2 regions of the Mucilaginibacter sp. GW822-FHT03E02 genome follow, and region 2 is predicted to be linked to the other one. Evidence: riboswitches for the same ligand, from Rfam matches in the RefSeq annotation. Region 2 holds a riboswitch; the other holds the start of a gene.

Region 1 (15,682 bases), on a different contig from region 2:
ATTGTGGCGCTATTCCCGGCGCAGTTTAAAAACTCGGGCCTGATGCCGGTACAATATTGGGTGGTGCTTATTGTGATGATAGATGTAGCCCATGTGTACAGCACGCTTTACCGTACTTATTTTAACCCGGTATCTTTTAAACAGCAGCGGCATTTACTATTGGCCATCCCCCTGTTTTGCTACATAGGCGGGGTGATGCTGTACGTTGGAGGCGGCATTTATTTTTGGCGGGCACTGGCCTACCTGGCGGTGTTCCACTTCATCAGGCAGCAGTACGGTTTTATGCGCATCTACTCGCGCCAGGAAAAACAGGCACGGGTGTCCAGGTATATCGATAACGCGGCCATTTACATCGCTACCATTTACCCCTTATTATACTGGCATTTCACCGGCTACAAAAAAAACTTCAACTGGTTTGTCGATGGCGATTTTGTGCTGTTCCATTTTGACCATCTCCTGGTGGTTTGCAAGGCGGTTTACCTGCTTACTATTTTGTTGTATTTTGTTAAAGAAACTTGGGTTTTTATTACCACAAAACAGTTTAATATTGCTAAAAATGTATTGGTTTTTGGCACTTTTTTGTCGTGGTATTTCGGCATCATTTACTATAACGGCGATATGGCTTTTACTACCCTCAATGTGGTTTCGCACGGCATTCCCTACATGGCGCTGGTATGGATTTACGAGCAAAAGAAATTTACCGGCGAGGCTAAGCCCAAAACAACTTTCCTTAAAATTACCTTCAGCCGGTATGGTGTACTCTCCTTTGTGGGCCTGCTCATCCTGTTTGCCTATTTTGAAGAAGGCCTGTGGGATGGCCTGGTGTGGAAGGAACACGCTTCTGTTTTTAAACCCTTTGCCACCCTGCCCACCATCAACAGCGACATGCTGCTGGCGCTTATTGTACCCCTGCTGGCGCTACCACAATCTACGCATTATGTATTGGACGGTTTTATCTGGAAGATGAAGAAACAGGATGCCGCTGGTAGCGGAGTGTTTTAAAATCGCCCTTTTGCGATATTGATATAAAAGGTGGCCCAAGATGGCGCAAAAGTATACCACTGGTACACCAGCAGTACTCCAAAAGAACTCCCGAAGTATCTGGGAGGGATTGCCAAGGTGTGGTAAATTTATATTAGCCGTAAATCCGTAAAATATGCGCAATTTACCATACGTGGTTAGGGTATAGATATTCCGAACACTTAAGTTATTTTATATCAGCATCTTAAGTGTTCGGCTAAAAACACGAACGCATCCTCACTCCAAACCGAACACCCAAACTTACCCCTTAGGTATAAACTTCTTCAGCGACATGATATACCCGGCATGCAAACCCTCATGAAAAGGCAAAAATGCCACCGCCGTATCTATCGAATCAAGCTCGACACCATATCGGGTGGTCCAGGCAGGGTAATTGGTGAAAATGCCTTTATCCAGGTCGGTTTCCAGTTGCTCTATGGTGGATACGAATAGATCTTTGATGGTAGCGATATCTTCTTCGCCTACAAAATCAGCAGGTTTAGTATCGGGGCGATAGGGGGTGTAGAATTTATCCTCGGTAACAATAGGCAAACCCGCGCGGGTATAGCAAATACCCTGCTGCGCCGATATCATGTGTGCTAAGTTCCAGATAATGTTGTTGTTGAATCCCGGTGGCACCAGGTTCAGTTGTTCGGCGCTAAGGTCTTTAATGGCGTTAAGTACCATGAGGCGGGGTTTCAGTACAATTTCTATCGATTTACGCATTTGAGCTATTTTTAGTTGGTTTATCGCCCGGCTAAAGTATGAAGATTTGGTGTATTATTTTATCAAATTACTTAATGGTGATAGTGTAGCTTTAGGTGTTTAGGCTTTTATTATACCTTTGCGGCTTCTGTTACGTTAGCTAAATACCGCTTGATTTACAACATCAAAAGATATGATTAAAAAGATTTACATACTCGTCATCTTCACTATAGTTACTACAACCGCCGCCCTGGCGCAGGAACAAACCATCGATATTCATTTTAATGCTCTGGGCTTTTTAGATAATCGTGAGTACAAGGCTTTTATTCCGCGCTCGCGCACCTATAGCGGCATGCGTACCGAGCTTGATTTAGGCTGGAATATTGATAGCCTAAACCATTTTGTTTTTGGGGCCAACGGCATTCATGAGTTTGGCGCCAAACCTTACTTTTTAAAAGTAAACCCGGTAGCCTATTATAATTTTACCGGTAAAAGCTGGCTGTTTTATGCCGGTGCTTTCCCCCGCGAAGGTTTGCTTGACGATTATCCGCGCGCTATTTTGAACGATACGCTGCGCTACTATCGGCCTAATATTGAGGGTTTGCTGGCACGTGTGCACAACGAGCATTTTACCGAAACCGGCTGGATTGACTGGGTAAGCCGCCAAACCCAAACCGACAGGGAACAGTTTTTATTCGGTTTTTCGGGTAAGTATAAGCCATCGGTTAAAGGCCCGTTTTATGTATCGCATTATTTTATGCTGATGCATGATGCCGGTGCCGAAATTGCCGTTCCTAATGATAATATAAGGGATAACGGTGCAGGGCAAATAAGATTAGGCTTAGACTTTAGTCATAAAACCTTTTTAGATTCGTTATCAGTTGAAGCCGGTGGTATGATGTCATTAGAGCGGGTACGAGGTGTAGATGGGTTTCATAAACCGGCGGGATTTGTTGCAAACCTTTATTTGAGCTACCACAAGTTTGCCTTGTTTGATGAATTTTACAAAGGCCAGGGGCATGAAATTACCTACGGCGATTCGTGGTTTGAGAAGAAAACGTATAACCGGATGGATATCATCTGGACGCCATTTTTATATAACCGGGTAAAGGGACAGTTTATTTTAAGCTTCCACCAAACACCGGGTTTCAGGATGAGTAACCAGGAAGCCTTCAGGATAACTGTTGACCTGGGCCGCAAAACATTGATCAGGATAAAAGATTAGTGAGTGGTTTATTGGGTTGATTAGGTGAGTGGTTGAATTTTTTATTATAAAATATATACATCTATGCAGTTGAAGAGAAAGTTATTAGTTTTTGCCGCTTTATTGTTAATGATACCTGCCCGGTTATTTGCGCAGGATAACCAGTTTTCGGGTTGGGCAGCAGTGTTCCACTCGCAAAAACTATCCGAACATTGGGGCTACTCGTTCGACGGACAACTACGCTCACATGACGAGCTGAGTTACCTGAAACATATTTTGCTGCGCCCATCGGCCAATTACTACTTTGCCAAAAACAAGGTTGGCGCTTTGGGTTATGCCTACATAGCCACCTATGGCCGCACCACTGCAGGTGATCACACCTTTCGCCCGGAAAGCCGTATCTGGCAGCAATATACTTATACCCATAAGCTTACTAAGAATGTTAACCTGGCGCACCGTTTCCGTTTGGAGCAGCGTTTTTTGGGTAATACAGCAGCTACCAAGAATGACCATTATTTTGCCCAACGCTTCAGATATTTTGCACGGGCCATTGTGCCTTTGAAAAAGGATTCGGCTGTGTTTGCACAAGGGCCGTTTGTTGCCTTACAAAACGAGGTGTTTGTAAACATCCAAAACAAAAACAAAGTAAACAAACACTTTTTCGACCAAAACCGCGCCTATGTAGCCATTGGTTATCGCATTAACAAAATGATTGATGTGGAAACCGGCTACCTTAACCAATACATAAAACAAGCCGAAGCCTACACAATTAACCACGTAGCGCAGTTGGCGTTTTATACAAGGTTTTAAAGCCTCACCCCGGCCCTCTCCAAAGGCTACCCCTTACCCAAATTTTAAATAAAGTGGGTTAAAACTGATATTTGGAAAAATAATTCTATGCATCAGGTAAGTATAAAGGATTTCCCAGATTTGGATCTTGGCGATATTCGTCGGAATGAGCGTTTTGTATCTATAATTAATAATTTAAGCAGTAACCCTGGCAGCAGTATTCCAGGGCAGAATGGTGGCTGGTATTCTACGAAGGCTACCTATGAGTTTTACAAGAATGAAGATGTAAGCCTTCAGGCACTTGAGCAAATTATATCAAGTTATGGAAGCAGCCAGGTTGCTGGAACAGATAAAGTATTGGTTGCTCATGATTTTTGCCAGATTAGTTATAATGATAGTGCAGCATCGGGTCTCGGATATCTGGCTAATACGGAGGCAAGGGGCATTATCGCTTACAACAGTATAGCTATCAGCACCACAGGAGTTCCCCTATCATTACTTTATCAGCATAATTTCGTACGTCCATTAGAAGAATTGGGCAAGTCTAAAAAGAGATCATATACACCCTTTGAAGATAAAGAGAGTTATCATTGGTATAAGGGAATAACTACAGTCAACGAGCTTTTAGGGAATACCATACACAAAATACACATCGCAGACAGGGAAGCAGATATCTATGAATTGTTCTTTTGCGCTTATGAAGAAAATACCGATTTACTAATCCGGGCAAAGCATAATCGTAAGCTAAATGATAAAAGCCTGCTTTGGGATGCAGTTGCAGCGGAGCCCTTAGCAGCAAAAACAACATTGAATATCCCGGATAAAACAGGTAAAAAGACAGCTGCAATTGAAGTTGAAATCCGTTATCACCAAATAGAAATACTTCGTCCTCAGGGAAGCAGTAATCAATATGAAAGCGTGTCGATGTCAGCCATTGAACTTAAACAGATTTCAGCAAAGCAAGACTGGCAGGAAGAGGTGCTGTATTGGAAACTATTGACTACTTTACCGGTTAACACCGTAACAGAAGCTCTGCAATGTGTAAAATGGTATTGTTACAGGTGGCTGATAGAGCGTTTTCATTACGTGCTTAAAAGTGGTACACAGGTAGAAGAATTACAGCTAAAGAAAGCCTCTTCTTTGCAAAAAGCGATACACTTATACAGCATATCGGCTATGCGGATGATGCAGTTGGTTTATCAGTCAAGACAAAGCCCAAATGTGAGTTGCGAGCTTGTACTGACTAAAGACCAATGGGTTGTTCTGTACATGCTAATACACAAATCGAATAAAGTGACAAGCCAACCGCCGACATTAGCAGAAGCCGCCGCATGGATAGGTAAACTGGGAGGGCATCTGGGTAGAAAATCTGATGGACCTCCCGGTTTAAAAGCTATATGGACCGGTTACCGACGATTGATCGACGCTGTGAAAACTTATCAAATCTTGAATCAACAAAATTTGGGTAAGGGGTAGCTCCAAAGGAGAGGGAGGAAAAAACAATATTGAAAATAGAAAAAGCGATGAGTTCAATTCATCGCTTTTTCTTTTAGTTCTCCATGCAAATCAAAAAGCCCTCTCCTTTGGAGCTACCCCTTACCCAAATTTTGTTGATTCAAGATTTGATAAGTTTTCACAGCGTCGATCAATCGTCGGTAACCGGTCCATATAGCTTTTAAACCGGGAGGTCCATCAGATTTTCTACCCAGATGCCCTCCCAGTTTACCTATCCATGCGGCGGCTTCTGCTAATGTCGGCGGTTGGCTTGTCACTTTATTCGATTTGTGTATTAGCATGTACAGAACAACCCATTGGTCTTTAGTCAGTACAAGCTCGCAACTCACATTTGGGCTTTGTCTTGACTGATAAACCAACTGCATCATCCGCATAGCCGATATGCTGTATAAGTGTATCGCTTTTTGCAAAGAAGAGGCTTTCTTTAGCTGTAATTCTTCTACCTGTGTACCACTTTTAAGCACGTAATGAAAACGCTCTATCAGCCACCTGTAACAATACCATTTTACACATTGCAGAGCTTCTGTTACGGTGTTAACCGGTAAAGTAGTCAATAGTTTCCAATACAGCACCTCTTCCTGCCAGTCCTGCTTTGCTGAAATCTGTTTAAGTTCAATGGCTGACATCGACACGCTTTCATATTGATTACTGCTTCCCTGAGGACGAAGTATTTCTATTTGGTGATAACGGATTTCAACTTCAATTGCAGCTGTCTTTTTACCTGTTTTATCCGGGATATTCAATGTTGTTTTTGCTGCTAAGGGCTCCGCTGCAACTGCATCCCAAAGCAGGCTTTTATCATTTAGCTTACGATTATGCTTTGCCCGGATTAGTAAATCGGTATTTTCTTCATAAGCGCAAAAGAACAATTCATAGATATCTGCTTCCCTGTCTGCGATGTGTATTTTGTGTATGGTATTCCCTAAAAGCTCGTTGACTGTAGTTATTCCCTTATACCAATGATAACTCTCTTTAGCTTCAAAGGGTGTATATGATCTCTTTTTAGACTTGCCCAATTCTTCTAATGGACGTACGAAATTATGCTGATAAAGTAATGATAGGGGAACTCCTGTGGTGCTGATAGCTATACTGTTGTAAGCGATAATGCCCCTTGCCTCCGTATTAGCCAGATATCCGAGACCCGATGCTGCACTATCATTATAACTAATCTGGCAAAAATCATGAGCAACCAATACTTTATCTGTTCCAGCAACCTGGCTGCTTCCATAACTTGATATAATTTGCTCAAGTGCCTGAAGGCTTACATCTTCATTCTTGTAAAACTCATAGGTAGCCTTCGTAGAATACCAGCCACCATTCTGCCCTGGAATACTGCTGCCAGGGTTACTGCTTAAATTATTAATTATAGATACAAAACGCTCATTCCGACGAATATCGCCAAGATCCAAATCTGGGAAATCCTTTATACTTACCTGATGCATGGAATTATTTTTCCAAATATCAGTTTTAACCCACTTTATTTAAAATTTGGGTAAGGGGTAGCCTTTGGAGAGGGTTGGGTGAGGCTCTTACATCCTGCTCACATCGCCGCTTCCTATCTTAGAGCTGCTCACACTTTTTACACTGCCGGTATAATAAACATCACCAGATCCTACTACAGATGCCTCCAGTTTTTGGCTTACGTTCACCCTGGCGTCGCCTGATCCTGCAACACGTACCGAGGCGGTATTGGTTGTTAAATCCCTTGCGGTATAATCGCCAGAACCGGCTACGCTAATGTTTGAGTTATCTGCGGTACCGCTTAGTTTGATATCGCCCGATCCTGCCAGGTTCACATCCAGGCTTTTAACCCAAAGCTTGCCGCTTACATCGCCCGATCCGGTTAGTTTCAGTTTAAATGAACCAGCACGCAAACCTTCCCTGAATGATACATCGCCCGAACCTGAAAGTGATACGCCGTTTACATCTTTAATCGTAACGTAGATCATAATCTTTTTGTGACCGCCATCAAACCAGTGCCAGTCGTTATCGCTTTTGGTATAAATTTTAAGGGTGTTACCTTCCACTTCGGTAATAATGCGGCTGATAACATCAGAAGGTGCCTGTACTTTAACAGATTCTGTTGATCCCTGGGTAATAACCACATCAAACGAGCCGGCAACGCTTACCGATGTGAAACCAGATAAATGGCGGTCTTCTGTGTTTTGAGTAACCTCGTCGGTTGGGGTATTTGTTTTTGCAATTGTATAGCCTGCAGCACCTGTTATCAAAGCTGCAATCAGTAATATTTTGCTTAATGTTTTCATCTTAATTATCTCTTATGTAGCTATATGACGCAAGTTATTTGGCGAGGTTGCATGGAATTGTAAAATAGTTGATTGGGTTGGATTGAGTTAAGTAGTTGATTGAGTTAAGTAGGGACACGGATTGATCTGAAAAGAATATCCTTATTCTAACTTATCAACCCAATCCAACTCAATCCAACCCAATCAACTACTTAACTCAATCCAACCCAATCAACCACTCACCAACATCTACTCCACCAACACCCCAATATAATAATTAAATGTGTCAACTTCAATGTTATCCTTGGTTATGCCTTCTAACTCAAAAGGTTTAAACTCTTTTGTTGGGGTGATGAATTTGTAATCGCCGCCTTTTACGCGCACTTTAACCGGCATGGCAAAGTCTTTAGCGTCGGTGCTGGTCCAGCGGGCATAGCTTTTACCTTCGCGGAACATGATCTCGAGGATGGGGATGGTTTTGTAATGCAGGTATTGTTCAAATACTGGTGCAAGGTTCATGCCTGCCTCTTTGCTGATGTAATCAACCACCTGGTTGTAAGTTACGGTTTGGTGGTAGAATGTTTTGTTGAGGCCACGCAGGATACCACGCCATTTTTCATCGTCGTTAATAATCGTGCGGATCATGTTAAGCATGTTACCGCCTTTATAATACATATCGCCCGATCCTTCTTTGTTTACGCCGTAAGCGCCAACAATCGGTCTGTCATTTGCAATGGCCATGCGGGTGCCGTGTACATACTCCTGGCCGGCCTGTTTGCCGTAAAATGTTTCTACAAATAACGATTCGGAGTAGTTGGTGAAACTTTCGTGGATCCACATATCGGCAAGGTCTTTAGATGTAATGTTGTTGCCAAACCATTCGTGACCGCTTTCGTGTATTACAATAAAGTCCCATTTTAAGCCCCAGCCGGTTCCCGAAAGGTCGCGACCCAGGTAGCCGTTTTTATAATGATTACCATAAGCTGTGCCGCTTTGGTGTTCCATACCCAGGTGGTGACTTTCTACCAGTTTATAGCCATCCTCGTAAAAAGGGTACGGGCCAAACCAATGTTCAAATGCTTTGAGCATGCGTGGTGCATCAAGCCCCCATTGTGCTTTGGCTTTATCAAGGTTATAGCTTAGGGGCCAAAAATCCATGGTTAGCTTACCTTTTTCGCCATCGTATACGCCCTCGTAATGGGTGTAATCGCCAATATTGGCTTCAATATCATAGTTGTTGATAGGATTTGCCACAAACCAATCGAAACGGGTATAGCCATCTTTTAGGTCGGTTACTTTGCGTAAGCGCCCGTTAGATACATCTTTTAAGCCCTTAGGTACACTGATGCTGATGAGGGCGCTGTCAACCTCATCTTCCTGCTGATCTTTAGTTGGCCACCATACGCTGGCCCCCATACCCTGGCAGGCGGTTGATACCCAGGCATGGCCTAATGAATCGGTGTTATACTCCACACCGCCATCCCATGGTGCGCGCTTGGCAATAGTTGGGTTGCCCGAGTAGTAAACAGTAAACTCGTCCTTACTGCCCTTGCTGATGTTTTTTGGGAAGGTTAAAAACACGGCGTTAAACTCGCGGGTATATTTTAACTCCTGCCCTTTGTAAACCACTTTTTCAATCTTCAGGTTATTCCAAAGGTCAAATTGCAGCTTATCAAAATCGCTTACTGCGGTAAACTTAAACAGCACATTGCCGCTGATGAATTTTTTATCGACATCAAACTTCACATCCAGGTGATAGTAATTGATATCGTAACAGGTACGCAACGGTGTAGTTAACGATCCGCGTAAAGTATCGGCGCGGGTAAACTTTTCTTTTACTGTACCTAATTGTGCCTTTGCCGGCAAAACGCTTGCCCCGGCTATTAAAAGGCCGAGTGTGTATTTGTATAGATTTTCCATGTTCATAAGCCCCCTCTAAATCTCCCCCGGTAGGGGAGACTTTTTGATTTGTTATTGTTTGTAAATAGTTTAACTCTAAGCATAGCCCCCAGCCCCTCTAAATCTCCCCCGGTAGGGTAGTCTTTTGATAGTTATTTTTTTAAGCCCTCCCTACCGGGGAGGGTTTGGGTGGAGCTGGTGGGGCTTCTCAATCAACCAACACCCCTATATAAAAATTCAATTTATCCACCTCAATATTATCCTTATTTACTCCATCCACATCAACAGGGGTAAACCGTGTTGTAGGCGTAATAAATTTATACTCGCCGCCTTTTGCGCGCACTAATACCGGCATTGTAAAATCTTTTGCGTTGGCTATCCACCTGGCGCTGAATTTGCCCCTTACGGTTGCAAACTCCAGGATAGGCAAGTCTTTATAGCGCAGGTACTGGTCAAATACCGGTAACAGGTTTTTGCCCGATTGTTCGGTGATGTAGTTAACCACCTGATCGTAAGTGACGGTTTGGTGGTAAAAAGTTTTGTTGAGGCCGCGCAGGATGGTGCGCCATTTTTCATCGTCATTAATAATGGTGCGTACCATGTTAAGCACTACCGCGCCCTTGGGGTACATATCGCCCGAGCCTTCTTTGTTTACATTGTAAGGGCCAACAATAGGGCTGTCGTTGTTAATGCCTTCCCTTAAACCAAAGTTGTAATCCTGCCCGGCTTTTTTGCCCCAGTTATCTTCAATGAACAACGATTCGGAATAGCAGGTAAAGCTTTCATGGATCCACATATCGCCCAGATCTTTCCCGGTAATGTTGTTGCCAAACCACTCGTGGCCGCTTTCGTGAATAATGATGTAATCCCATTTAAGTCCCCAGCCGGTGCCCGACATATCGTAGCCCAGATAACCGTTTAAAAAATGGTTGCCATAGGCCGTTGCACTCTGGTGCTCCATGCCCAGGTGCGGGGTCTCTACCAGTTTATAGCCATCCTCATAAAAAGGATAGGGGCCAAACCAGTGCTCAAAAGCTTTAAGCATAGGTTTGGCATTGGCGCCGAAATGCTTTTTTGCTTTCTCTAAACTGGTGGGCAGCACCCAGTAATCCATGGTAAGTTTGCCTTTTTCGCCCATGTAGGTATCGCCAAAATGTACGTAATCGCCAATGTTGGCAACCACATCATAGTTGTTTATCGGGTTGGCCACAAACCAATCGAATTTGCTATAGCCATCTTTTAAGGGCGTAACCTTACGCAGGCGGCCGTTAGATACATCTTTTAATCCCTTGGGTACGCTGATGCTGATGAGCATGCTATCAACCTCATCGCTCAGGTGATCTTTATTGGGCCACCAGATGCTGGCACCCACACCCTCGCAGGCGGTAACCACCCATGGTTTTTTAAGCGAATCCTGTTTGTAAACAACGCCGCCATCCCAGGGCGCGTTTATGGCAATGGTTGGTTTGCCCGAGTAATAAACCGTGAACTGATCTTTACTGCCTTTGGTAACGGTTTTTGGAAAAGTTACAAACACTGCATTGGCATCGCGCTTAAAAGGCAGTGTTTTGCCCTTGTAAACTACTTTATCTACACTAAGGTTAGCAAACAAATCAAACTGCAGCAATGTAAAATCCTGTGTGGCGGTAAACTTAAACAGGTTGCTGCCGCTGATAGCTTTATGGTCGATATCAAACTTAACATCCAGGTGGTAGTAATTGATATCGTAGCATGTGCGTGGTGCGGTTAAGTTGCCGCGCAGGCTATCGGCATGGGTAAAGGCTTCTTTTTCCTGTAGGAGTTGCGCGTGGGCCGTTAAAGAAAATGCCGTGGTGCTTAACAGGAGCAGCGCGGTGTGGTATAGTTGTTTTATATTCATGTATGATACTGTATCAGTTAAAATAAGTAAACTCTTCTGTTTTGCGGATTAGTAACACAAATTCATGTCTTTGGTTGATGGCAAGGCAGCCATTAGCAGAAATCCACTTGTAATTATGCGGCAAAACCTTAATCCCTTCTTTATTGTAATAATTATATAATTCGCCTTCTTTAAAAACAAACACGTTTTCGGTCATTGACACAGGCTTTTGTTTGCTTATAAATAGTTGTTTGCCTCCGTTAAAGTAATGCCAGTAACGCCCTTTCTTCATCGCATAAAAAAAGGTATTAAATTGATTACCTGCCTCTGCCCCTGCAAATTGCTTGTATATAAATGGAACAGCAATATTACCATTGCTGTAAAGCGCTCCTAATTTGCCCCGTAAATTGGCAATAGCCATGTAATTATTAAATGTAAAGCCGGCATCGTAAATGGCAGCCGATCTCGTTTTTTTGCCGTCATTTAGTTCGTAATAAAATTTATGCCCTTCTTTAAAAAAATAAATCTGAGGTCCAACCGGTTCATCAAAAATAAACGCAGTAGTATCAAAACGAGCCTGATAATAGTTAAACCATTTAACCAATGCGTCGCCAGTACTGGTAATTATGTTTTTTTTCTCGGTTAGATCTGCCGGGTTTTCGAACGTGGGAGGGATTATATAATTTATTTGCTTGTCAATTATACCATATTTCCCGTTTTGTTTTATCAGGGCACATTTGCCTTCAAAGGGATATGCCTGGTCAAATAATTGTTCTGTTATTTTACTTCTGCTAACCGAATTTATGTAACCATATTTCCCGCCGCTGTAAACGGGAATTATAGAATCATTTTGAGTAAGACTGTATGAAAACCTCTCCAATATATTTTTGTCAAAGGGATATTTTGTGGTGTCAACCTGCGCAAAGCATGTTGTAGATAACAGCAATAATAACCCGGCAAAAAATATCTGTTTTATTTGAATCCTCGTTGTTGTCAAGAAAAATGAGAAAGCAAATAACTTCATCTTACAATGAATAAAATTTAATAATGATGGTGCAGTCAGTCAAAATAACAGCCTAATTTAGCAACATAATTGCTAACAAATAATTTAATACAACACTGTTACAGTAAGCAGCTAATAAATAGCCAATGTTAGCTAAAATACGACAGGGAAATGGCGTTTTAAATTTGATATAGGAAGGTAGGTAGCCCCTACGGGGCATAAAAATAAATTTGACATTTTTCTACAAACGGGTAGCCTCTACGAGGCAAGCGCCTTTATTAGTCATGTATCGTCCTAAAAAAAAGTTTACGGTTTTTTTAGATAATCCTGTTATGTATTTGCAGGTTGTTTATGCTGCCTCGTAGAGGCTACCCGTTTGTAGCAATATTTATCTAAATTCTTTTTGTGCCCCGTAGGGGTTACCTGTCTCGGCATTAAAAATCCTATTACATGACGTAAAAAAGTTTAAACGCGATTTTCCTGTAAAATAGGATAAAACCCGTCCCGATTTTATTCATTTTCGTATCATTGCAGCCCTTTTCAATTTTTAAAACTATGGCACATTTTCCGGCACAATATTCTACCCTATCGGCCATTGCATTAAAAAATTATATCGAAGCTGCCTATGGTTTGCAACTCATTAGCTGTAAATTTTTATTGCGCGGGGTAAGCGACACCTATATCATCGAGGCGATTGATGCCAAATACGTACTAAAGATTTACCGCGAACAGCACCGCTCGCACGATGAAATCCAGGCAGAGGTGGAACTGCTTAACTTGTTGAAAAATGGCGGCGCAAATGTAGCTTATCCTATAACAGCTATCGATGGCAGCCAGCTGCAACAATTCGACGCGCCCGAAGGTGCCCGCTACGGCATCCTGTTCTCATACGCCGAGGGTGCCCCGGTTATGGATTTAAACGACGATCAGTTAAAAACTATTGGATGGCAGATGGCTATGGTTCACAACATTACCTCGGTGGTCCAACTTAGTTATCCCCGCAGGGAATATAGCATTGAAACTACGCTTATCAATCCTATAAAAAGCTTTGAACCTGCTTTTAAAGATCTGCCTGATGAGTATGCTTATTTAAAAGATCTGGCAGGTAAGGTAGCGCAAAAGCTAACTTCGCTGGATACCGTTAACTTTAGCTATGGCTATGGCCAGTACGATTTTTTGCCCAAGAATTTTCATTTTGATGATGCCGGTAATTTAACATTTTTTGATTTCGACTTTGCCGGTAAAGGGTTTCTTGTTAACGACCTGATGTCGTTCTTCGTCCATTTTTTTATGCATGTATATACGGGTAAGCTTAAGGATGACGAAGCCGACCGGATGTTTGCTGTTTTTGTGGCTGCCTACCGCGAAACGAGAGCGCTGAGCGACGATGAACTCAAAGCCATCCCTTACCTTGGCGTTGGCTTCTGGATTTTTTACCTCGGGTTTCAATACGAACATTTTGACGATTGGTCGAACCCGTTTTTTGGGCCGAAGTTTATTAAGGATCGGGTTGCGTTGATAAAAGTGTGGGTGGATAAGTACTGTGAGGGGTGATTTATAGAATATTAAGGTTTTTTTAATTACCTCCCCACGGGCTACCGTGTGTACACATCTTTAAAACAAAAGAAAATGTCATTTCGAACGAGGTACGAGGAGAAATCCTATACGACATGCATTCAACCATGCAAATTTGCAAGCATGTCGCAGAAGATTTCTCCTCACCCCTCCTCTCAAATCCACCTCTGATTCGTTCGAAATGATATTTTTCTATTTATTGATAAGTTTCCAAAAGATGTGTACACACGGTAGCCCAACAGGAGGGGTGCGGTTGAAATGAGGGTAAAGGCCGGGAGGGGTTTATACAAGCGACGAGTAGAAAAGCGATTTGAACGTTCACCGCACGTGTCCCCACCCCTTCCCATTTCATGACAATTAAATTATATAATGTCTATGTATTTAGTAGAATATATTATACATTTGCATCATCAAACAGTTCTTTAATTTAATTATCAAGAAAGACGGAGGGAAAGGCCCTGTGATGTCTTAGCAACCTGTAAGCCCAATTGTTATAAAGGTGCTAATTCCTGTCCGCTAATAATTCGCGGAAAAGATAATGTATGTTACGTTACCGGCAGCTTTATAACTGCACCCATCATATCGTTATCGCCCAAATTTCTTGTTTTAATTAAGTTTCAGCGCTTTTAACCCTGCATTAAATGCAGTTAAAATTTACGTTATGAAAATTAAACAGCTACTCATCACCTGCTCATTATTAATAACCGGCTATTTTGCTGTTGCGCAAACCGCAACGCCGGCTCCCCTGCCCGCATCAACTGATCGCGGTTATATTGTTAAAACCGGCGAGCAGGCACCCGACGATTTTAAACTGGTGTTGGCCGATGGTACCCAAACTTCACTAAAACAGCTTCGGGGTAAGGTAGTTATCCTGCAATTTACAGCAAGCTGGTGCAGCGTATGCCGCCAGGAAATGCCGCACCTTGAAAAAGATGTATGGCAGGCCTATAAAAACAAAGGCCTGGTGCTCATCGGGGTCGACAGGGACGAGCCGCTTGAAAAAGTGCAGCATTTTCAGCAGGAAATGAACATCAGCTACCCGCTGGCGCTTGATCCGGGTGCCGATATTTTCGGGCGCTTTGCCAACAAAAAAAGTGGCGTAACCCGCAACGTGGTTATTGATAAAGACGGTAAAATTGTTTACCTCACCCGCCTTTATGATACCCAGGAGTTTGCATCGATGCTAAAAGTAGTTGATGCATTGGTGAACAATAAAACTGCATCTGTAAACTAACTAAAAGCTAAAAGCAGAAGGCTTAAAGTTAAACGCTAATTTTTAGGTTTGAGAAATGCCTTTAGCCGGAAATCTTAAGTTCCAAGTCAAAAAAAGATAAATATGACTTTTGACTCAAGACTTAGTACTATCTACTTAATACTACTATCTATATATCAAATTGTTATGAAAACAACAAGGACACCTTTCCCAAACGTATTCCCTGCCCGCAAATCCGTATCATCCTCTTCCGCTTCTGTTTACCTGTATATGCAGGGTATGCGTTGTTGCTGTTAAATAACGGCAACGGTTATTAGCCCCGGGTCCCCTGCTGCAGCTGGCCGTTCCGGCTTATAACCAACACAATCAACAATCAATTTACCGGTACTAAAAATTCAACAGCGGGCATTGCTATGCCCAAAATATTGTTGGCTGGCTTTGCTGTACTGGCAATAAAAACTATTAATCATTAACTATCATGTTAAAAAACTACAAATTTTTACTGGCAATCCTGTTGCCTTTTTTTCTCATCCAAACAGTTGCAGCGCAATCTGTTAAAATAAGCGGTACGGTAACCGCTAAATCCGATGGCTTGCCCCTACCCGGTGTAAGTGTAGCTGTTAAAGGCACCACCAATGGTGCACAAACCGGCGCC
Region 2 (15,682 bases):
GGATAACTGCCAATGGCAATATATAGCTTTCATACTGTGCCGATAATAAGAAGTATACAAACACCAAACAAAGCATGAAGATAATAGCCGACTGACCGCCCGAAGCAATTTCCTCGCGGGTTTGGCCGGCAAATTCATAGGCAAAACCTGTAGGCAATTGCTCCTGCGCTGTTTCCTGTATAGCTTTAATTGCATCACCAGAGCTATAACCCGGTTTAGGGATAGCGTTGATCTCGATAGAGTTAAACAGGTTATAACGTGAAGCCGTTTCTGAACCATATACACGGGTTAGTTTAACCAGGGTATTGATAGGCACATTTTCGCCGGCTTTGTTTTTAACAAATACCCTGTCAATTGCCGAAGGATCTGTTCTGTCCGCAGTATCAGCCTGCACTACCACGCGGTAGTATTTACCAAAGCGGTTAAAATCTGACGCCTGTGCAGTACCAAAATACGCCTGCATAGTTTGTAAAATGTCTTTAACATTTACGCCCAACTGACCGGCCTTTTCGTCATCAATTTCTAATTGCAACTGAGGATAATCTGCCTTATAAGATGTAAAGGCATAAGCTATTGCTGGTTTCTGCATCAGTTTGCCAATAAAGTTATTGGCAACACCACTAAATTTATCCAGCTTACCGTTGGTTTTATCCTGCAGTACCACATCCAGGGCCTCTACGTTACTAAAACCTGGCACCGTTGGAAAACTGAACACAAAGAAAGTACCGCCAGGTATGCCGCCTAATCTTCCTCTAACAATGTTCTGTATCTCGTCAATATTTTTAACTGCTCCCCGCTGTTCATTTGGTTTTAATAACAGGAAGATTACACCGGCAGATGGACTGCTGGATTGGGTTAAAAAGTTAAAACCAGACAATGCGGTAACAAACCTTGCCGACGGTAAAGTTTTCAGCTGATCTTCGGCTTGTTTAAAGATTTTATTGGTACCGCTTAATGATGTACCGGATGGTGTACTAACAGCAATGGCCACAAAGCCCTGGTCTTCAGTTGGAATAAAGCCAGTTTTTGTTCTGTTTACCAGGTAAACTGTTGCTGCTATTACCAACACCAATCCGCCTATGCTTAGCCATTTTTTATTGATTAGGAATTTTAAGCCACCTACGTACCTGTTGGTTAAATAATTAAAACCACCATTAAAGCCTGCATAAAATTTATCTACAAAGCCTTTTTTAGGTGCTTCATGGCCGTCTGCACTATGCTTGTTCTTTAAGAACAGTGCTGCCAAAGCAGGGCTTAAGGTTAAAGCGTTAACAGCCGATATAATAATAGCTATGGCCATAGTTAACGCAAACTGGCGATAAAATATACCTGTTGAGCCCACCATGAAACTAACCGGTAAAAACACGGCAGCCATAACCAGCGTAATAGATATAATGGCGCCTGTAATTTCGTGCATAGCCTCGGTAGTTGCCGCCTTAGGGGTTAGGCTTGGGTCGTGCTCCATTTTGGCATGCACGGCCTCTACCACCACAATGGCATCATCCACCACAATACCTATGGCCAGCACCAGGGCAAACAGGGTTAAAAGGTTAACTGAGAAGCCAAACAGGTTCATGAAGAAGAATGTACCGATAATAGCCACCGGAACGGCTATAGCCGGAATCAAAGTCGACCTGAAATCCTGCAGGAATATAAATACTACGATGAACACCAGTATAAAAGCCTCTACCAATGTATGTTCAACCTGGTTAATTGACTCATCAAGATCGGTTTTGGTACGATAGAACTGGTTGTATTTGATACCAGCCGGGAAATCCTTTGATAGTTTTTCCATTAGCTTATCAATCTCAATCTGAATTTGGTTGGCGTTTGAGCCCGACAACTGGATGATACCAATAATAATACCGTCGTGCCCGTTCAGGTTACTTACGCTATTATAAGAATAGGCGCCCAGTTCAACACGGGCTACATCTTTTAAATGCAATACAGAACCATCTGCGTTTGCACGGATAGCGATATTCTGATATTCCTCTGGTTTGGTAAGCTTACCTTTATATTTAATTACATATTCAAATGCCTCGTTACTGCGCTCACCAAATTTACCAGGCGCGGCTTCAAGGTTTTTGTCCTGTATAGCTGCCATTACTTCGGCGGGTGTAACTTTGTAAGTTGCCATTTGCGCAGGATTAAGCCAAACACGCATAGAGTAATCCTTAATACCACCAAATATACTGGCCGAACCTACACCCGTGATACGTTTAATTTCGGGCACAATGTTAATCTGTGCGTAGTTGGCCACAAAGGTTTGATCGTATTTTTTAGGATCCTCTGAGTAGATGGCCATAGCACCAATGAAGCTGTTTTGCTGTTTGGTTGTGGTTATACCATATTGCACAACCTCTGCCGGCAATTGGCTTGTAGCCTGCGAAACACGGTTTTGAACGTTTACAGCTGCCTGATCGGGGTTGGTACCTTGTTTAAAGTAAACGGTAATACCCAATGTACCGTCGTTACTGGCAGTGGAGGTCATATAGGTCATATTTTCCACACCGTTAATCGCTTCTTCTAACGAAGGCGTAACAGAACGTAAAATAGTCTCGGCATTAGCGCCCGGGTAAACAGCAGATACCAATACCGCCGGAGGGGCAATATTCGGAAACCGCTCTAAGGGCAGTTTTGTTAAACCAAGTACCCCTACTATCACCAGTAATATGGAGATAACGGTTGAAAGTACCGGTCTTTCTATGAATTTTTGAAACATGATTTTAATTTTTTATTTCGGATTTCGGAAGTTCGATTTCGGATTTATTCCGGTGCTGCATATCATCCGTAATTGAACAATATCAACGACAACCAATTAAACCTTTTACCTTTGGCCTTTAGCCTTTTACCTAAATCCTGACTCTTGATTCTTATTTATTAACTACAGCAGCAACCTTATCAGTAGCTTTTTGAGGTGCTATCACCATACCTTCGGCTAAGTGGTCCATGCCGCTTAGTACAATCTGGTCGCCGGCTTTAAGGCCATCTTTAACCAGGTAGTTTTCGCCGCTTTTGCCTACAATGTTGATAGGTACTTTTTTCACTTTATTGCTATCGGCAAGGGCAAAAACAAATACTTTATCCTGCATTTCGACAGTAGCCGACTCGGGCACTATCAATGCATCCGTATGTTGTAAGCTTAAACGTACTTTACCTGTATTACCGGCACGTAACAAACCATCGGGATTGGCAAAGTTTGCCCTGATGGTAATAGCGCCTGTGTTTTTATCAAACTGGCCATCTATTACATCTATTTTACCTTGTTTGGCGTATTGGCTGCCATCTGCTAATAGTAATGATACCGTAGGCAAGTGCTGTAGTTTTTCTTTTAAAGTAGTACCGGGATACTGTTCTTTAAAGGCTACGAAATCTTTTTCGCCCAAAGAGAAGTAAACATGCACATCATGCACATCAGACAGTTGGGTTAAAGCTTCCACATCCTGCGGAGTAACCAGGCTTCCCTGTTTTTTTAGTAAACGACCGATGTAGCCGCTAACCGGTGCTTTTATTAAAGTATAGCCTAAATTTATCTGCGCGGTTGATACATTTGCCTTAGCCGATTCGATATTGGCTTTAGCAACCTGCAGGCTGGCTTTTGCGGTTTTTAACTGGTAATCAGATACTACCTTGTTTTCAACCAGCGGTGTAAGCTTGTCAACTTCAAGCTGCGCGTTACCTGCTGCTGCTTCGGCCGCATGTAAGCTGGCCAGGGCATTATTTAAAGCTGCGCGGTAAGGCTGCTCATTTATTTTAAATATAGGTTGGCCGGCGCTTACAAAAGCACCTTCGTCAACAAATACTTTGTCTAAAGCGCCACTTACCTGCGGACGAACTTCTACGTTAACAGTACCTTCAATAGATGCAGGATATTCCTGGTAAGTAGTTTGTGTGCCCGATGCTATTGCGGCTACGGGTAGTGCCGGCGGTGGCGGTGCCTGCTGCGTTTGCGGCTTGGGCGAGCAACCATATAATGTGAGTGCTAAAAGCGCTAATGGGATAATTTTCATGATACTTAATTTTGAGGGTGATAGATTGTGATTCATTTTGATGCCTTGCGGCGGGTAGATATATGTTGAGTTAATTGTTTTCATTGCTGAATTGATATATGTGTAGTTTTTATTGAAATGATAACCTTTGTTTTTAAGGCTACCAGTGTGATTATTAACTGAGCTAACGTTTTGTAGCTAAATAGTTGCCGCGTTTTGTGTTTGATGACTTAACACTGTTTAGTAACGCTATGTAAAAGTTGATATCCATAGTTGTTTTATTATTTATTTGTTGTTGAGTTTACTTTTATTTAACACTGTTAAATTATTTAACGATGTTATTTTCGAAGCAAAAAATTACTCAGGTTTTATCGACCTGATGATACCGGTAATGGCATCCATTAATACCTGGCGATTGATATCGTCTGATGAACCGCGCCGCAATAAGTTGATAGACACCAACCCATGAACAACAGACCAGAAAGTGTAATATTTAGTGCAAATAACATCCGATTCGGGATTGTCAATACGCATCACTTTGCCAATTACATCGGTGAACAGATCCCAGGGCATCACAGATTCTTCCAGCTTGTTTATCTCGTCGCAACAACAATTGGTAGTTACGCCAAACATAATCTGGTAAAGCTCTTTGTTGGCAAAGGCGAAATTCCAGTAGGCAAGCCACATAGCTTCCAATTGTTTTTCGGGCAGTGCATGTTGTTCGTGAGCTGCCCTAAGGTCTTTAGCCAATAACAAGTAACCTTTGCGGGCAAGTTCCAGCAAAATAGCTTCTTTATTAGCGTAATATTCATATATGATAGGTGCGGTGTATTCAATTACATCGGCAATTTTACGCATACTTAAAGCCTGCCATCCCTCCTCTTTAACAATCTGGAGTGCGGCATCCAGAATATTGATCCTGGTTTCGTCTTTTAAGCGTTGAATACGTTCTTTACTGGCCATTTTATTTACGCCTTAAATCATTTAACAGCGTTAAGCAAATATACAGCTGTTTATTTAGGCATAGTACCATCCATTTGTCAAATTGAGATCATGGAATTGTCAGGAGGAAGCCCCCTAACCCCCTAAAGGGGGAACTTTTTGATTTTCGAGAGGCTTTTCTTAAAGCCTCCCCTTCAGGGGAGGTTTGGAAGGGCTATCTACTTTTTCACCAAATAGGCCAGTTGCCCCATGTGGTAGCCCTGGTGAACTGTTCTGTTGATGAGGATATTCAGTTTGTTGCGATGCGGTTCTTTTGCAAAATCTTCGGCTGAGATTGCGCTGTGCTTGGTAAACCAATCTTCGGGCTGCATGGCATCAAATTTTTGTTTAAGGGTGGTGTTTACGTTGTGCCAGGCAGCTTTGATATCGGCTATCGGCGGCTTTTCCAGGCCGGACGTATCGGAGTTTTTTAGGAAGATCTCGTCCAATTGCGGGTAAAGCCGGTCGCCAAGTTCTAAATAGGTGAACAGGCCGTCACTTACCGCGGTCAAGTGCCCTAAAAGATAGGTGCCACTGTTACGGTCGGGGGCGGTAAAGCCGGCAATTTGCTCGTCGGTTAGTTTATCCAGCAACGCGTTAAGGCGGGTGTTTTGCAACTCCCAGTTTGATATGGCTATTTTAATGAATAAAGCGGTGGTTGTTTCCTGTTGAATTTCCATAATGGGATTTATTTTGATAAATATAAGGTTGTGTTACCGATAAATTGACGCTTATTCTTCAGCCCAATGTCACAAGTTGCAAGCACAGAAATGAGATAGCCTTATGACTTCCGACTTAGTGCCGTTGACTTAACAATTGATTATTTTGAAGTTACCTGCCAGCCGTTAAATGGCTTTACTGTAGCACAATTGGGGCTGCCGTCTTTGGCGGTTCCGGCTACGTTTGTTTTAAGCATTAACGCCGCATCTGCATTTAGCTGATCGATGATCTCCCAGGTTATTCCGGCCATCGGAATTTTGAGCCTCCTGTTCCAGGGGCTAACCTGCCCGGCCAGCGTGCCGATATCGAGGTAAATAAAGTTGCCCATATAGGGGCCTTGTATAAATGGACCGCCAAATCTTGGCGAAGCATCTTTTAGCCTGTCCCCTTTTGTGGTTACCGTTAAATAAAAATTCAGGTCGCCCGAATCAGTTTTTTGGATTTGTACAGTTTCATATTTATTGCCCGATCCCTTTTGTAAGCCAAAAGCCACCCCGGCGGTAGGCTTTTCAAGGATAATATGAAGCGATAGTTCCATGGTTTTATCAGATTTTGGTTAGTATCAATAAACAACGGTTAAGATACTGAAATCGCCAACTATATCTTTGATCCCTAAGCGTGATTTTGATATTATTCAATTCGTCCGAACCTGGATTAAGCAGATTCTTCAGATTTTTTGGATTTTGATTTTTTTCTCGCCCATGAGACAAGCTGTTTTTTTTAAAATCTGTGAAATCCAAAAAATCTGCTTAATCCGAGTTCAGACAAAACCGCTAATCGTTTAATCGCTTTATGTAATCTAAAAACATATACAACGCCTTCTTCTTCCCCTCGGTTAAATCAAAATCAATTTTTACCATCAGGTAATCAACAATATCAAAGTCATCGCGCATAGGCAACTCTTTGAATAACTCCTGCCTATGGTCGAGGCCGTATTTAAGGGCGGCGTTAAATTCCTGCATAAAATCATGCGGGATTGGTTTGTTGGCTATCCAGCCTGCAAACATGAACGGCAGGCCGGTAAACTTTTGCCATTCTTCGGCCAAATCATATACATATTTATATTGATCTTTTTTGCCAAAGGTGCGGTCGCCAATTTGAACAAAAGCCGTGTGTGGTTCGGTCGACAGGCCGTAGTTTGCTGCCCCCTCAATTAACTCCGGACTTATTTTCCAATAGTTTTTAAGTAGTACACGCGCCAGGTTGTTAGATGAGCGCGATTCGGGATCAAGCTGCAGGTATTTAATATCGTGTACCGGGCAATTACTAAATATAAAAACCGAGTTTACCGAGCCTACGGCACCAATGCAGTAATCGGATACTATTTCCCAGTTGGGCAGGCTTAAGGTGGCCGCCACGGGGATAAGGCCTATATCCACCACGTCATCAATGAGTTTTTGGGCACAATCAGTCGGGGTGTCAAGACTTAGTTCTATTTTGTCTACAAAACCGGTATGTTGAAGGCCGTATATAAAGGGTTTGGTATTAGTGTAGCTTACTGCTGATATTCTGATCTTTTTCACAAGAAACGTTCTCTTTCAGGATTGTTTTAAATGTTCGGCATTGTTAAAATCTACAATAGCAAATTGTTGGCCATCATAAACAACTTTGTATAAAACCAAATTTTGATGTGGGAAGTTATCCATTTCGCTCAATGGCTTGCCGGTTAAAATACAAAGCAATAAACGCATGGCGCGGCCATGCATGCAAACCAGTACGGTTTTTTCTTCGGGATGGCCCATGATCACCTTCAAAGCTTCACGCTGACGGATCTCCACTTCGTTGGGGCTTTCGCCGCCTTCAAATTTGCTGTCCAGGTTTCCATCCAGCCAATCGCGCATAATTTGCAAAAAGGCTGCTTTATTTTCCGGCGTGGGCAGCTGACCTTCATGAATACCCCAGGCCAGTTCATCAAGGCCCGGAAGCTTTTCAAATGGCAATCCCCCATCCAAAAAAGGCTGAATGCTTTGCTTTGTACGTTTTAGTGCAGATATATATGCTTTATCGAAAGGTACGTCTTTATAAGCCGCAAAAAACTGTTGAGCCTGCTTGCGGCCCTCGTCGTTCAGGTCGGTATCAACGCCCCTGCCCTGGATGATTCCCAATTTGTTGTACTCAGTTTGGCCGTGACGTACTATGTATAAGGTTTTTTGCATTTTTTTATTGAAGCGTAAAGCTTAAAGCTTTACGCAGGTCTGATATTTTACGTTTTATTAAAAGCTTTTTGCTTTAAGCCTTCAGCTTTAGGCTTTTGTTTAGCTTAATTTATTACCGGCAGCTTGTAATATTGCGGCTTGGGCTGGGTTTCAGGAAATTCAAAATCATTGTAATCGGTAACTACGTTATAAAGCGTATCGCGCTCAATAGGGTACCTGCCTACATGCTTAATCAATTCCACCAGTTGTTTGGTGCTCATGCCGGGGTGTTGCTCTTCGGCACCTGCCATCGAGTAAATTTTGGTGGTATCGTCAAGGGTGCCATCAATATCATCTACTCCAAAATTGAGTGAAAGCTGCGCCGTGGTACGGCTAATCATGGCCCAATACGCCTTAATATGGTCGAAATTATCCAAATAGATCCTCGCGACAGCATAATTACGCAAATCTTCAACAACCGTTGATTCGGGTACGTGCGACATCTGGTTATCCTGGTTGCGGAATTTCAGCGGGATAAATGTTTGAAAACCGCCTGTTTTATCCTGCAGCTGGCGCAAGCGTTCCATATGGTCAACCCGGTGATGGAATTTTTCGATATGGCCGTAAAGCATGGTGGCGTTTGAGCGGCCACCCAGTTTATGCCATTCCTCGTGTATGGCCAGCCATTGGTCGCCGGTACATTTATCTTTTGAAATCAAATCACGAACCTCCGGGTGGAAAATCTCGGCCCCTCCGCCTGGTATCGAGCCTAAACCAGCCTCCATCATCAGGCGCATGCCTGTGGCGTAGTCAATTTTGGCTTTTTTGAAAATGTAATGGTATTCAACCGGCGTTAAGGCCTTAATGTGTAATTCGGGGCGATGGGTACGGATGCGGCTGAAAAGTTCCTGGTAAAAAGGCACGTCGTATTGCGGCAGTACGCCACCTACAATATGTACTTCGGTTACGGGTTCGTCATCGTATTTGGTTACCATGTTAAACATTTCGTCCATGGTATACTCCCAGCCCTCGGCTTTTTGTTTAAGCAGCCGCGAGTACGAGCAAAATTTGCAATCGTAAACACAAAGATTGGTAGGTTCGATATGGAAATTACGGTTGAAATAAGTTTTATCGCCATGGCGCTTTTCGCGGATGTAGTTGGCCAAAACACCAAGGTAACCGAGGTCGCCCTGCTCATATAACGTAACACATTCATCAAAGGTAATCCTTTCGCTGCGCTGTACCTTTTCGGCAATGTGCTTTAAATCAGCAGGCAGGTCGGGATTTTGTAATAATAACTGTAAATTATGCTCAGCTTCCATTCAAAAAACTTTGAACAAATGTACTAAAAAAGCGGAAAGCTTAAAGCCCAGGGCCTAAAGCAAGAGGCATCTTTACAATAAGATTATGAGTGTGGAAAGCTTAAAGCAGAAGGCTGAAAGCAAAAGGCTAATTGGAGAAAGCCGAAAGCTAAAGGCTGAAAGCAAAAAGCCTAAACAAGAATTTGGATTAGCTTTCGGCCTTTTGCTTTCGGCTTTAAGCTTAAATAGCGGTTATGGCCGTAATGCTTACCCCTCTAAAGCAATCGTCGACGCAATTGCGAGGCACGTAACCGCAGTCTGAAATAAGGCCGTTGTTTTTTGCTTCAAATATAATATCATTGGTTGCGGCATCAACCTTAAGCCATTCGGTACGGGCCTTTAAGTAAATGCCATCTATCGTAAGTGCATCGGCGGCGTCATTTGGGTGCGAATTTATGGTGGCAGCATCTTCATGCCAGGTTTTAACGGTGTCGATTTTATTAGTGCCATCATTGCGCGACTGTATTTTGACGTAATCACGCGAAACAACTTTACCATTGCTTACAGCTACTTTGATAGTAACACCAAAACCTACCCACGAGCCAAAGGTTGTTGTATAGGAATATGAGTTTTTGCTGCTGTTTTTGAAACTTATCCAGGCTTTGTAGCTGGCATCATATTCGCTTTGTTTGGCGATGTCTTCTTTTTTACAGGATACAACCAGTAATAGTAGTATAATAACGGGCAGGTACAGGTTTTTCATGAAGTTTTTTTTATCATTACGCAAACCTTTAGCTTACCGCTACACCCGTATTAGAAATAATTCTGGTTAAATAATAAAGCGGCATGACTGCCACAGACTTATTATTTCGCGACTTCCTCTTTCCTGTTATTTACCCATGCGCCAACATATATATTAGCGTAGTACAACCCGTAAACAAACATGGCTCCAATTAGGCCCCCATCTAAGTATGGATGAATTAAATGATATGATAACGGATAAAAGTATTTGATCACCAAATTAACCAGGGCATAAACGAATAAAACAATAGATGCCATAGGGATACCTCGAATATTCATATTTAATTTTTTTTACCCTAAGATAATATTATTGCAAATTGGAATACTAAGTTTGCTGCAAATATTTTTCATGAAAACTGAAACTATAGCTATACACGCAGGCAACCATGTAGACGGATCATCAAAAGCCGTAATACAACCCATTGTCATGTCGACCACTTTTGAACGTGACGAAGATGGCGGCTTTCCCGGCGGGCATATTTACAGCAGGGCATCAAACCCTAACCGGGCCTTGCTTGAAAACGTTATAGCCAAATTAGAGGGTGGCGCCGATGCAGCATCATTTTCATCTGGTAACGCGGCGGGCATGTCGGTATTCCAGTCGCTGGCCCCCGGTACGCACATTATTTGCCCGGATGATATGTACCATGGCTTGCGTAATCAGCTTAAAAACCTCTTCGCGGGTATTTTAACTTTTGATTTTGTTGACGTTAATGATATTGATGTTTTAACACAACACATCAGGCCCGAAACCGGGGTGATTTGGGTTGAGACGCCCTCAAACCCGTTGCTCAAGATAACCGACATAAAAAAAGTAGTTGCCTTTGCCAGGGCGAATAACATTAAAGTTGTTGTTGACAATACCTTTGCCACACCTATATGCCAGCAACCATTAGCTTTGGGTGCCGATATAGTAATGCACTCGGCCACCAAATATTTTGGCGGGCACAGCGATTTAATGGGCGGCGCATTAATCACCGCAGAAAAAAACGAGTGGTGGGCAAAAATACGCCTGATACAGGAAATGGGCGGCGCTATCCCTTCCCCAACCGACTGTTTCTGGCTGGCACGCAGTATTAAAACCTTGCCTTACCGGGTTAAGGGCCATGTACACAATGCGCAACTATTAGCTGAATTTTTAGAAAAGCATCCTAAAGTAGAACAGGTATTATATCCCGGCTTGGCATCGCATCCGCAGCATGAAATTGCCAGGGAGCAGATGTTGGCTTTCGGCGGCATGCTTTCGTTTATTGTTAAGGGCGATGAAAACGATACGCACAACCTCATCAACAAACTCAAAATATTCACTAAAGCAACCAGCTTAGGCGGCGTGGAAAGCTTAATAGAGCACCGCGCAACCGTAGAGGGCCCCGACACCAAAACACCAAGGAATTTATTGCGTGTTTCGGTGGGGTTAGAACATATTGATGATTTGGTGGAGGATTTGGAGCAGGCTCTCGCTTAAGCCCTTTTTTGGCAAAAGGCGAAAGGTTAAGGGCAAAGGGTATTTTTGTCATGTTGTGAGATAGGTTGACACAAAACCTTTTACCTTTCGCCTTTTACCTTTACCCTTTTATAAAAATAAAATTTTGTATTTAAATAAATAACCCCTTATATTCGCAACATTATTTGGTAGCGATACCATAGTCAATCAATTCTCCGCATAGTTCGGGTATTGATTTATAAAGAAGCGGCGAGAGATCAGGCTCAATGACCCGCTGGCAACCCTTCAGTTTTGAAGAAGGTGCCAATTCCTGTCCCGGCAAATAACACCGGGGGATATAAATTTATAGCCATGAAAAGTTTAATTACAATTACTACAAGCAACATTTTTAATACCCAAAACGGTAACATACAACGCATTAGCCCGATTATTGGCTGCATTTGTATGTGTTGCTGCTGTTGATGCTTTAATACGTCCCTTTTTCAATCCCTGAAAACATACGTGTTGTAAAACTGGTAAATATTTTATCAGCTTGTCAAAAATCCATCTAAACAACAAAATTTAATTATAACCTTTTAAAAATCTACAACTATGTCAGCCTTAAAATTCGAAACCTTACAATTACACGCCGGCCAGGAAGTTGACCCTACTACAGGTTCACGCGCGGTACCACTTTATCAAACTACATCGTACGTATTTAAAAACGCCGAACATGGCGCCAACTTGTTTGCGCTAAAGGAGTTTGGCAATATTTATACCCGCTTAATGAACCCCACTACCGATGTGTTTGAAAAACGCATTGCCGCTTTAGAAGGCGGTGTTGCAGCTTTAGCCACCGCATCGGGACAGGCTGCCCAGTTTTTAGCGTTAAATAACATTTTACAGGTCGGCGATAATTTTGTGACCTCGCCCTTTTTATACGGCGGCACTTACAACCAGTTTAAAGTTGCCTTTAAACGCTTAGGCATTGATGTGCGTTTTGCCAAAGACGATACTGCCGAAAGCCTTGAAGCTTTAATAGATGATAAAACCAAAGCCATTTACCTGGAAACTATAGGTAATCCCGGCTTTACAATTGCCGACTTTGATAAAGTTGGCGCATTGGCCAAAAAGCACGACCTGCCGCTGATTGTTGATAATACCTTTGGAGCAGGCGGCTATTTATTCCGCCCGTTGGAGCATGGCGCAAGTGTAGTGGTGCAATCAACCACCAAATGGATTGGCGGCCATGGTACCAGCATTGGCGGTGTTATTGTTGATGGCGGTAACTACAACTGGGGCAACGGCAAGTTCCCGCAATTTACCCAGCCATCCGAAGGTTACCACGGGTTGGTTTTTGCAGATGTGTTTGGCATTGGCGGTCCGTTTGGTAACATTCAGTTTATTATTCGTGCCCGTGTAGAAGGCTTACGCGATTTTGGCCCTTCGCAATCGCCGTTTAATTCATGGCTGAATATACAGGGACTGGAAACACTATCACTACGGGTGCAACGCCATGTAGATAATACACTGGAACTGGCTAAATGGCTTGACCAGCATCCGCAGGTAGCATCAGTAAACTATCCGGGATTAGCATCGTCGCCGTACCACGAATTAGCAAAAAAATATCTGAAAAATGGTTTTGGAGCGGTGTTATCTTTCGAGATTGATGGCGATAAAGAAGCAGCGGGTAAATTAATAGATAGCCTGAAACTGGTGAGCCACCTGGCCAATGTGGGCGATGCAAAAACGCTCATTATACAGCCATCGGCCACAACACATCAGCAGCTATCTGATGAAGAACAGCTTTCGGCGGGCGTTACCCCAACATCGTTACGGGTAGCAGTTGGTATTGAGCATATTGACGATATAAAAGCAGATTTTGAACAGGCATTTGCCAAAATAAAAGAGGCGCAGGCCGAATTGGTTTAAAGTCTTGAGTCTAAAGTCTTAAGTTCTGAGTCAAAAACAAAACACTTAGAACTTAAGACTCAAGACTTTCGACTGAAAGTAAGATAGAATGAATACAGAAATATTTAAGTACACACAAACTTTTGAGCTGGAATCTGGCGAACAACTACAGCAACTGGAGATAGGCTTTCATACTTATGGCCGCTTAAACCAAGAGCGGGACAACGTGGTATGGGTATGCCACGCGCTAACGGCCAATGCCGATGTTTTTGATTGGTGGAAAGGTTTTGTGGGCACCGCAAATAAATTCAACCCCGAAGAACATTTTATAGTTTGTGCCAATATTTTGGGTTCGCCATATGGTACAACTAATCCGTTAAGTACAAATCCTGAAACTGGTTTGCCATATTTTTTAACATTCCCCCAGTTTACTATCAGGGACATTGTTAAGGCCCACCAGTTATTAGCCGACCATTTGGGCGTAGGCAATATTCATATCCTTATTGGTGGCTCATTGGGCGGTCAGCAGGCTGTTGAATGGGGTATTATCGAACCAAACCGTATCAAAAACCTTATTTTGATAGCTACCAACGCGCGCCATTCGCCATGGGGTATAGCCTTTAATGAGTCGCAGCGTTTGGCTTTAAGCGCCGACGCGACTTTTAACAATAACACTATTGAAGGCGGGCTAAACGGATTAAAGGCTGCCAGGAGTATAGCACTGCTCTCCTACCGTACCTATAAAACTTACGGTATTACACAACAGGAGGAGGTTGATAGCAAAACCGATAATTTTAAGGCGTCAACCTACCAGGAATACCAGGGCCAAAAACTGGTGAACCGGTTTAATGCCTACAGCTATTGGTATTTAACCAAAGTGATGGATTCGCACAACGTGGGCCGCAACCGTAATGGAGTTGAGAAGGCATTAAGCCTTATCAAGGCCCGTACTTTGGTTATTGGCATCAAATCGGATGTGCTATTCCCTATCGAGGAGCAGGAATACCTGTTCAGGCATATTCCCAAATCGGCCTTTGCCGAATTGGATTCGTTTTATGGCCACGATGGTTTTTTAATTGAAACAGAAGCATTAACAAATATTATTACATCGTTTTTTAAAACTGATGTAAAAGGAAAAATTATAGAATTGCAACGTACAGCGTAATGAGTAAAAAGTTAAGTATAGGATTATTTGGATTTGGCGTAGTTGGACAGGGATTATATGATATCATCAAGACAAAAAATTTAAACATCGAAATTGTAAAATTTGCTATCAAGGATCCGCATAAAGAGCGTTCCCTGCCGGCAGATTTATTTACTACAGATAGAGACGAGTTGCTAAACAACCCGGAGATTAATACCATTGTAGAATTAATTAACGATACCGAGGCGGCTTTTGAAATTGTATCAAGAGCATTAAGCAGCGGCAAAAATGTAGTATCGGCCAGTAAAAAAATGATAGCGCTTCATTTGGAAGAGCTGATTGAGCTACAGCACAAACACGGCACTTCATTATTATACGAAGGCGCGGTTTGTGGTAGCATCCCTATTATCCGTAACCTGGAAGAGTATTATGATAATGAATTACTACACTCCATAAGCGGAATTTTTAACGGATCATCAAATTATATTTTATCTAAAGGCTTTATTGAAGGCCTTGATTATGATAGCGCCCTTAAACAGGCGCAAGACCTTGGTTTTGCCGAAACCGACCCCACCAGCGACGTAGGCGGTTACGATGCCAAATATAAGCTGGTTATTGCGGCGGCACATGCCTATGGCGTAATAGTACAGCCAGATGAGGTTTTCAATTTAGGCATTCAGAACCTTGCTGCCCAGGATTTACAATACGCCCGCGAAAAGAACCTGAAAATTAAACTGGTTCCGGTAGCTAAAGAATTGGATGATAGCAATGTGGCCATGTTTGTATTGCCTAAATTTGTTAACAGTACCGAGTTTTTATATAACGTGGAGTACGAGTACAATGGGGTAACAGTACAAGCCGCCTTTGCCGATCAGCAATTCTTTTTCGGAAAAGGCGCCGGTGGCCACCCTACCGGATCGGCCGTACTATCAGATATAGCTGCTTTGCGTTATAGCTACCAATACGAGTACAAAAAAGCCAAAGAAAAAACAGGACTTCAATTTACCAACGATGTGGAGTTTGATATCTATTTAAGGTATGATGACGAGCGGTTGGTAGAAGATTTGAAATTTATTTCGATAAAAGAACGCTACTACTCTGGCGATTATAAATTTGTTATCGGAAAAGTTAATTTACAAAGCCTTATTGATAACCAATTGCAAATAACCGAAGGAAAGGCGTTTGTTGCCTTTGCCGGCCAGCTTACCGGGGTTAGCCTGGCGTCAATTTAAGTGAAAGCCTGAATGATTTTAAAGCAAATTTTGCTTTGTTAGTTT

Evidence for each region. Region 2 has a riboswitch for S-adenosylmethionine ahead of AC1RM2_RS33125 (O-acetylhomoserine aminocarboxypropyltransferase/cysteine synthase family protein). Riboswitches for the same ligand answer to the same signal wherever they lie in the genome.
Region 1: it holds a riboswitch for S-adenosylmethionine, as region 2 does, so the genes downstream of both, AC1RM2_RS10300 (peroxiredoxin family protein) here and AC1RM2_RS33125 (O-acetylhomoserine aminocarboxypropyltransferase/cysteine synthase family protein) in region 2, are expected to answer to the same signal.

What each region holds. Positions count from the first base shown of each region.
Region 1 is NZ_JBXANJ010000001.1:2,426,083-2,441,764, forward strand. Features, by position in the region: gene AC1RM2_RS10245 (hypothetical protein) at 1-1,002, shown strand, start outside; gene AC1RM2_RS10250 (DinB family protein) at 1,282-1,746, opposite strand; gene AC1RM2_RS10255 (lipid A deacylase) at 1,919-2,950, shown strand; gene AC1RM2_RS10260 (DUF2490 domain-containing protein) at 3,014-3,739, shown strand; gene AC1RM2_RS10265 (IS4 family transposase) at 3,827-5,194, shown strand; gene AC1RM2_RS10270 (IS4 family transposase) at 5,308-6,675, opposite strand; gene AC1RM2_RS10275 (head GIN domain-containing protein) at 6,763-7,500, opposite strand; gene AC1RM2_RS10280 (M1 family metallopeptidase) at 7,729-9,399, opposite strand; gene AC1RM2_RS10285 (M1 family metallopeptidase) at 9,587-11,257, opposite strand; gene AC1RM2_RS10290 (WG repeat-containing protein) at 11,271-12,260, opposite strand; gene AC1RM2_RS10295 (phosphotransferase enzyme family protein) at 12,795-13,793, shown strand; SAM riboswitch class I at 14,243-14,356, shown strand; gene AC1RM2_RS10300 (peroxiredoxin family protein) at 14,476-15,048, shown strand; gene AC1RM2_RS10305 (SusC/RagA family TonB-linked outer membrane protein) at 15,506-15,682, shown strand, end outside.
Region 2 is NZ_JBXANJ010000003.1:129,653-145,334, forward strand. Features, by position in the region: gene AC1RM2_RS33075 (efflux RND transporter permease subunit) at 1-2,722, opposite strand, end outside; gene AC1RM2_RS33080 (efflux RND transporter periplasmic adaptor subunit) at 2,874-4,010, opposite strand; gene AC1RM2_RS33085 (TetR/AcrR family transcriptional regulator) at 4,347-4,952, opposite strand; gene AC1RM2_RS33090 (DinB family protein) at 5,150-5,650, opposite strand; gene AC1RM2_RS33095 (DUF5990 family protein) at 5,791-6,228, opposite strand; gene AC1RM2_RS33100 (menaquinone biosynthetic enzyme MqnA/MqnD family protein) at 6,464-7,213, opposite strand; gene AC1RM2_RS33105 (histidine phosphatase family protein) at 7,229-7,846, opposite strand; gene mqnE (aminofutalosine synthase MqnE) at 7,951-9,147, opposite strand; gene AC1RM2_RS33115 (hypothetical protein) at 9,368-9,889, opposite strand; gene AC1RM2_RS33120 (trans-sulfuration enzyme family protein) at 10,277-11,392, shown strand; SAM riboswitch class I at 11,605-11,715, shown strand; gene AC1RM2_RS33125 (O-acetylhomoserine aminocarboxypropyltransferase/cysteine synthase family protein) at 11,963-13,282, shown strand; gene AC1RM2_RS33130 (homoserine O-acetyltransferase family protein) at 13,371-14,426, shown strand; gene AC1RM2_RS33135 (homoserine dehydrogenase) at 14,426-15,637, shown strand.